One region of the Cupriavidus sp. GW823-FHT07B10 genome, then DNA from elsewhere that is predicted to be linked to it. Evidence: predicted binding sites of a transcription regulator. Region 1 holds the regulator's gene; the other holds the start of a gene.
The links. The regulator LexA, encoded in region 1, represses DNA repair genes until DNA is damaged. The targets are predictions, from matches to a motif close to ACTGTATNNNNATACAGT.
Positions count from the first base shown of each region.

Region 2: the regulator LexA is predicted to act here: its motif matches at 1,677-1,694, upstream of AC1Q6V_RS14390 (CppA family protein).

Region 1 covers NZ_JBXAGS010000017.1:11-3,419, forward strand. The annotation lists gene AC1Q6V_RS26825 (hypothetical protein) at 357-704, shown strand; gene AC1Q6V_RS26830 (hypothetical protein) at 744-914, opposite strand; gene lexA (transcriptional repressor LexA) at 1,025-1,678, opposite strand; gene AC1Q6V_RS26840 (asparaginase) at 1,934-2,926, shown strand; gene rpsF (30S ribosomal protein S6) at 3,061-3,409, shown strand, end outside.
Region 2 covers NZ_JBXAGS010000005.1:440,297-443,705, reverse strand. The annotation lists gene AC1Q6V_RS14400 (2Fe-2S iron-sulfur cluster-binding protein) at 1-67, shown strand, start outside; gene AC1Q6V_RS14395 (malate/lactate/ureidoglycolate dehydrogenase) at 143-1,246, opposite strand; gene AC1Q6V_RS14390 (CppA family protein) at 1,360-1,644, opposite strand; gene AC1Q6V_RS14385 (DUF1345 domain-containing protein) at 1,752-2,504, opposite strand; gene AC1Q6V_RS14380 (FAD-dependent oxidoreductase) at 2,561-3,409, shown strand, end outside.

The sequences.
Region 1 (3,409 bases):
GTGATGACCACTACTTCTTCTTGAAGATCCGGGCGGCCTTCCCCGGAAATCGGTGAAGAACCAAAAATTGAGGTGGCGCATGGGGCTCGCACGGGTTACAATTTTTCCCACGGCACCCGTAGAAGCCGCATGAATGCTTGTGAAAAATTGAGCGTTCATGGGAAAAAAACGAGGCCGAAAGCGTTGATTCCAAAGGGGAAAATGGCGATTGATGCCGGGATTGAGATTCCTGTCGTCGTGGGTTCGAGTCCCATCAGCCACCCCAAAGCATTTCCCAGAACGGCGCCTCGCGAGGGCGCCGTTCTGCATTTCCCGGGGGCGGTATGTCTGTTCGAGCGGCAGCGGTTGGCGTAGCGATGGCAGCCATGGTGGCAGGGTGTGCCACCGGCACTTCTGAAAAGGACATTCGCGCGCGTGCGCCGATGCGCTTGTTCACGCCCGCCAAGATGGGTGAGGTTGCGAAATGCCTGCGCAACAATCTGGGCGATGACGCCGCGGTCGTCAACTATCCGGCGAAGAGCCAGACCGAGATCCGCATCGGCCAGACCACGTCTGGCGGTGAATACCAATATGCCTATCTGATTTCGCTGACGGCGAAGCCGGATGGTACGGCGCTGGAGCTGCGCAAGAGCGATACGTGGTTCCCGCAGCTGACGCCGACGGAGCTGGAAGCCGAAGCCAAGGCGTGTGCGCCGCGTAGCTGAGGACGGCGCCCGCAGCTGCTCGGAGACAGCCGGCAGATTTCAGGCGGCCAGCTTTTCGGCGGTTTCGAGTTCAAGCATGCGGCAGATCGCCGCCATGCTGCCGACCATGGTGCGGCGCTGCGTACCCTGGTAGACGCGTACGCCCTTGCTCTGGCGGAACGGCACGGGCTTGACCGGGCGACGGGCGGCGACTTGGTGGATTTGCGGCATGGTGGCACCTCTTTTAGGCAAAGCGGGGTCAACACCCGGCAAGCCGGGCGGCGTCTGCAAAGCAATGGAAGCGGGTGGGCCCGCGCAGGCGGTTGGCCTGCGGTGCCCGGCTAGAAGCCGGAAGATCGGATCAGCCCGACGGCGATGCCTTCCAGCGAGAACTCCTCGCCAGGCTCCACGATGATGTTGGTGAAGTCCGGGTTTTCTGCGATCAGTTCGATATGGCCACCGCGCCGCTGCAGGCGCTTGACGGTCACGTCATCACCCAGGCGCGCCACCACGATCTTGCCGTTGGCGGCTTCGCTGGCGCGGCGCACGGCCAGCAGGTCGCCGTCGAGGATGCCGGCATCGCGCATGCTCAGGCCGCGCACTCGCAGCAGGTAATCGGGGCGTTCGTCGAAGACCGAGGCGTCGACCTGGTACTGGCGGTCGATATGCTCGGCGGCGAGTATCGGGCTGCCGGCAGCAACGCGGCCCACCAGCGGCAGCGTCAGCTGCATCACGCCGGCCATCGGCAACGAAAACTGGTCGGGCATTTCCGAATCGCTGCGTGCCACCTTCAGGCGGATGCCGCGTGAAGCGCCCGGGGTCAGTTCGATCACGCCCTTGCGTGCCAGCGCCCTCAGGTGTTCTTCCGCGGCATTGGGCGAGGAGAAGCCAAACTCTGCGGCGATTTCGGCGCGCGTGGGCGGAAAGCCGGTGCGGCGGATCGTGTTGCGGATCAGATCGAAAATCTGCTGCTGCCGGGGTGTCAGGGTCGCCATGGGATCGCCGTTCCGTGCGGGGCCGCGGGGTTTCGGGTAAGAGGATCGGTCGATCCTTTATCCTGCATCCGTCTGACCGGGCACTGTATGTTTAAACAGTATGCTGTGATTTTATACAGTATCGGCCTGAGCGCAAGCAGAATTTTTGGGGCGTGTCTCATGGACGGAATGCGGATCACCGGCGAGAGCCGCGGCGAGGCGGGGCGCGCCCGTTACAATCGGCATTCCTGCCTTTCCACTTTCTTTGCACGCTCCATGACCCAATTGCCTCGCATCGTCGTACTGGCCACCGGCGGCACCATTGCTGGCGCGGCTGGAAACTCTGCCAGCAGCGCACGCTACCAGGCGGCGACCGTGCCGGTGTCGTCGTTGCTGGCAGCGGTGCCCGCGCTGCAGTCGGCGGCTCGCATCGAGGCCGAGCAGGTGGCCCAGGTCGACAGCAAGGACATGACCTTCACGCTCTGGCAAACGCTGGCGGCGCGGGTTGAGCACTGGTCCGCGCAGCCCGACGTGGCTGGCATCGTGATCACCCACGGCACCGATACGCTGGAAGAAACTGCGATGGCGCTGCACCTGACGCAATCGTGTCCGGTGCCCGTGGTGATGACAGCGGCAATGCGGCCGTCGACGTCGCTGTCGGCCGATGGGCCGCTGAACCTGCTGGATGCGGTGCGCGTGGCCGCTCATCCCGATGCGCGCGGCAAGGGTGTGCTGGTGGTGCTGAACCAGCAGATCCACGCTGCGCGGGATGTGGCCAAGGCCCACACATCGGCGGTGGACGCCTTTGTCTCGGCCTGCGGGCCGCTGGGTTTCGTGCAGGACGACTACGTGCGCTTCGCCCGCGCGCCACGCGCGGCCTGGGTGATCGGGCCGATGCCGGCGGCGTGGCCGATGGTGGAGATCGTGGCGAGCTACGCGCAGCCGGGCAGGGTGGCAGTGGATGCGCTGGTCCGCGCGGGTGTAGCCGGGCTGGTGGTGGCTGCCGCCGGCAATGGCTCGGTGCATGAGGTGCTGGCCGGGGCGCTGGCCGATGCCGCTGCCGCGGGGGTGGCCGTGGTGCGCAGTTCCCGCACCGGGGCCGGCCATGTGGCGATTCCGCCCCAGCTCAGCCCGACGGATGGAGCTTTTGTTTCCGCAACGGACCTCAATCCCTATAAGGCGCGCGTGCTGCTGGCCCTGGCGCTGGCAGCCGACTCAGGCCTGGCGCGGGATCCGGCAAGGCTGCAGGCCGTGTTTGCCAACGCCTGATTTGCCTGTGTACTGATTTGCCTGTGTAATCAGCGGCTTGCGCACTTGCCGCCATGCGCGCTATAATGTAAGGCTATTCAACCTTGCCACACCGGACTCGTGACGCCCGGGTGGCTAATCCAAAAGGAGCGTCAATGCGTCATTACGAAATCGTCTTCATCGTCCATCCGGACCAGAGCGAACAAGTGCCGGCCATGATCGAGCGCTACAAGCAGCTCGTGACCTCGCAGAACGGCAACGTTCACCGCGTGGAAGACTGGGGCCGTCGCCAGATGGCTTACATGATCCAGAAGCTGGCCAAGGCTCACTACGTTTGCCTGAACATCGAATGCGGCAAGGAAACGCTGGCTGAACTGGAACACGCGTTCAAGTTCAACGACGCCGTCCTGCGCCACCTGATCGTGCAGACCAAGAAGGCCGAGACCGCACCTTCGCCGATGATGAAGGAAGTGCAGCGCGAAGAAGCCCGCAAGGCCGCGCAAA
Region 2 (3,409 bases), on a different contig from region 1:
CGCCCGTATATGCGGTTTGCCGGTTGGCGCATTCTTTGCGGATGCGTTCGTCACGGCCCTGCGCTGAGCATGATGCGCATCGTGGGATGCCTCACAAACAAATTGATCCGCGACTAAGTGGGAAACTCGACAAAACAGCTAGTCAGTCGCACGCCAGCGCAGACAGCGGTCCCGGCGCAGGATGCGCACTGGCGCGCGCGGCCGCCACCCGCGCGGCCGCGTCGTCCAGCTGCGCCAGCGTGCCGGCGTCGACCGGCATATGAGTGGCGCGGGCGGCGCGCCAGGCCCGTTCGGGCTCGCCCGGCAGGCGGATGCCATCCTGCCCCGGCTGCAGCCGCGAGGCCTTCATCCAGTCGGCGAACGCCGCCACCTCATGCCCGAATGACGTGCTGTTGCCCAGGCGCGCGGGATCGAACACGATCGCCAGCATGTTGTTCCAGACCGCGTGCTCATGCCGCAGCGTTTCGGGGCGGATGGTGTGGCCGCCGGTGACCGCGGCACCCAGCAACTCGCACATCACGGCCAGCACATGGCCCTTGTGTTCGCCAAAGGGCCGCAGCGCGCCTTGCGGCGCGCCGTCGGCGGGGTACATCACGGCAGGATCGGCGCTGGGCTCGCCATGCGCGTCCAGCAGGCAGCCGGGCGCCACCGGCACGCCCTTGTTGTGGGCCACACGCACCTTGCCCAGCGCAATCGCGCTGGTGGCGAAGTCCAGCACCAGCGGCGGCTCGCCCGCCACCGGCACGCCGATGGTGAACGGGTTGGTGCCGTAGCGCGCATCGTAGCCGCCGTGCGGTGCCACGATGGGCTTGGACAGCACGTTGACGAAATGGATCGAGATCATGCCGGCGGCGGTGGCCTGCTCGGCCCAGTGGCCCACGCGCCCCAGGTGGTGCGACTGCCGCAGGCCCATCACGCAGACGCCATGCTCGCGCGCGCGGCCGATGGCCATGTTCATGGCCTGCGCCGTCACCGCCTGGCCCATGCCGCGGTTGCCGTCCAGGCTCAGCATGCTGCCGGCATCGTGCAGCACGCTGACCTGCTGGTTCAGCTGCAGCTCGTCGGCCTGCCAGGCCAGCACATAGCGCGGGATCATGCCGACGCCGTGCGAGTCATGCCCGCTCAGGTTGGCGCCGACCAGGTGGTCGGCCGTCAGGCGCGCCTCTTGCGCGCTGCTGCCCGCGGCAAGCCAGAGATCGGCCACCCACTGGTGCAGGGCGGCGGTAGGGATGCGGTGTTCGCTCATATCGGCCTTGGCTAGGGATGAAAAAAGCCCCGTGCCGTGTGACGGCAACGGGGCTTCATGATACGGCCGGCGCGAGCTTGGTGGCGCCGGCATGGCCGGTGATCGGCTACTGCTTACTGGCGCAGCGCAGCTTCGGCAGGTGACTGGCCAAGGATTTCGCGGATACGGGCCAGGTAGGTATCGCCCACCGCGCGGTGCATGCGCGCCGCCTCGGCCGCGAACTGGCGCCGGCTGGGCGGGCGGATGCCCAGGCTGCGGCAGATCGTTGACAGATAAGGCTTGCGCTGGCCGCCCAGGCGCAGCGCCGCGGTCTGCAGCGCGGCATCGCCGATGCGACCGCGCAGCCAGGCAAGCACCTGGCGGTCATAGTCGTTTTGCACACGGATCAGGTGTTCCATGGACGGGACTCCTACTGTTCATCCATACAGGTACTGTAAATATATACAGTATCCAGAGGGATGCAAGGAGTTTGTCCAGGAACACTTCGGGCGAAAGGCCAAGTTGGCTACAAGCCACCCAGGGCGTTCACGGTGAACGCCAGAATCCCCATGTTGAAAAGGAACGCGGCCACGCAGTGGCCCAGGACCACCCTGCGCATGTGTGCGCCGGCGATGGTCACGTCAGAAGTCTGAAAAGTCATGCCCAGCGTGAAGCTGAAATAGAGGAAGTCCCAATAGCTGGGGTGCTGCACGCCCGGCACCTGCAGTCCGCCCTGGTCGCCGGTGGCGGTCTGGAGGTAGTAGAGATGCGCATAGTGCAGCGTGAAAACGGTGTTGGCAAAAAGCCAGGAAAGGATAAGCGTGGCGACGATCAGCGCGATGTCGGCCCAGTGCGGTGTCTCGGGGCGCGCGATCAGCGTGCCGATTGCGACCAGGATCACCATCGAGAGCAGCACGGTGATCGTGAGCAGCGCTGTGCGGTTGGCATCGTTGTGTTCCGCCGTGCGCCGCATGGCCGCAGCATCGGCGCGCAACAGCGGCAGCGCGGCGCCAAGGAAGACAAGGGCCGCGAGATCGAAGCCGATCAGCAGGGCGATGCGTGGCTCTGCGCCGAGCGCACCCGCGGCAAAGGTCGCAACGATCAATATGGCGCCGCACAGCAGAAAGCGTGCGGGTGCGATGCGCTTGCCGATAGCGAAGCGGGCGGGTCTGTTCATGGGGTATTCATCCGGATGACCCTTCGTCAGGAAAGGAGGCTGGCCATGCGTGAATAATATCCGTGCCGTCGCGCAGTTTGTTACGCTGCATGCGCCTTTCATTTGGCGGCCTCGAGGTCGATAATGGCCCTGTGCCATGACCGGCAAGGAGAGACGCAATGACCAAAAGCTCTTCCTCCACGGATAAGCCCGATCTCACCCAGGGCGTGCCGCTGGCTGACCTTGCTGACGGCGGCATGGTCACAGGCCAGGTTGGCGGCAAACCGGTCTTGCTTGTGCGTCGGGCTGATGAACTGTTTGCCATCGGTGCGACCTGTACCCACTATGGCGGGCCACTGGCGGACGGCCTGCTGGTCGGCGATACGATCCGATGTCCGTGGCATCACGCCTGCTTCAGTCTTCGCACCGGCGAGGTCCTCGGGCCGCCCGCCCAGGACGATCTGAAATGCTGGCGCGTGGAACAGCAAGACGGGAAGGCCTTCGTCCGCGACGCGCTGCCGGCGGTGCGGCCACCGAGGCTTGCCTCGGCCCGGCTCCCTGAATCCGTGGTGATCATCGGCGGCGGCGGCGCCGGGACTGCCGCGGTCGAAACCCTGCGGCGCGAAGGCTATAGCGGCCCCGTCACGCTGCTGAGTGCCGATCGCTCATTGCCGTACGATCGGCCGAATCTGTCGAAAGACTACCTCGCCGGGACAGCAAACGCGGACTGGCTGCCAATGCGGCCACCGACGTTCTACGCGGATCACGACATCGACGTGCGCTCCGACAGCCGTGTCGTCAAGCTCAGCCCCGAGCAAAAATCCGTCACGCTCTCGGACGGCAGCAACGTGAGCTACGGCGCGCTTCTGCTTGCCGTCGGTGCCGTGCCGATACGGCTGGACGTTCCAGGCGCAACCTTGCCGCACGTGAGCGTGCTCCGCACGCTGGCCGACTGCGACGCCCTGATCGCGCGTCTCGACACGGCACGCCGATGCGTCGTGGTGGGCGCAAGCTTTATCGGGATGGAA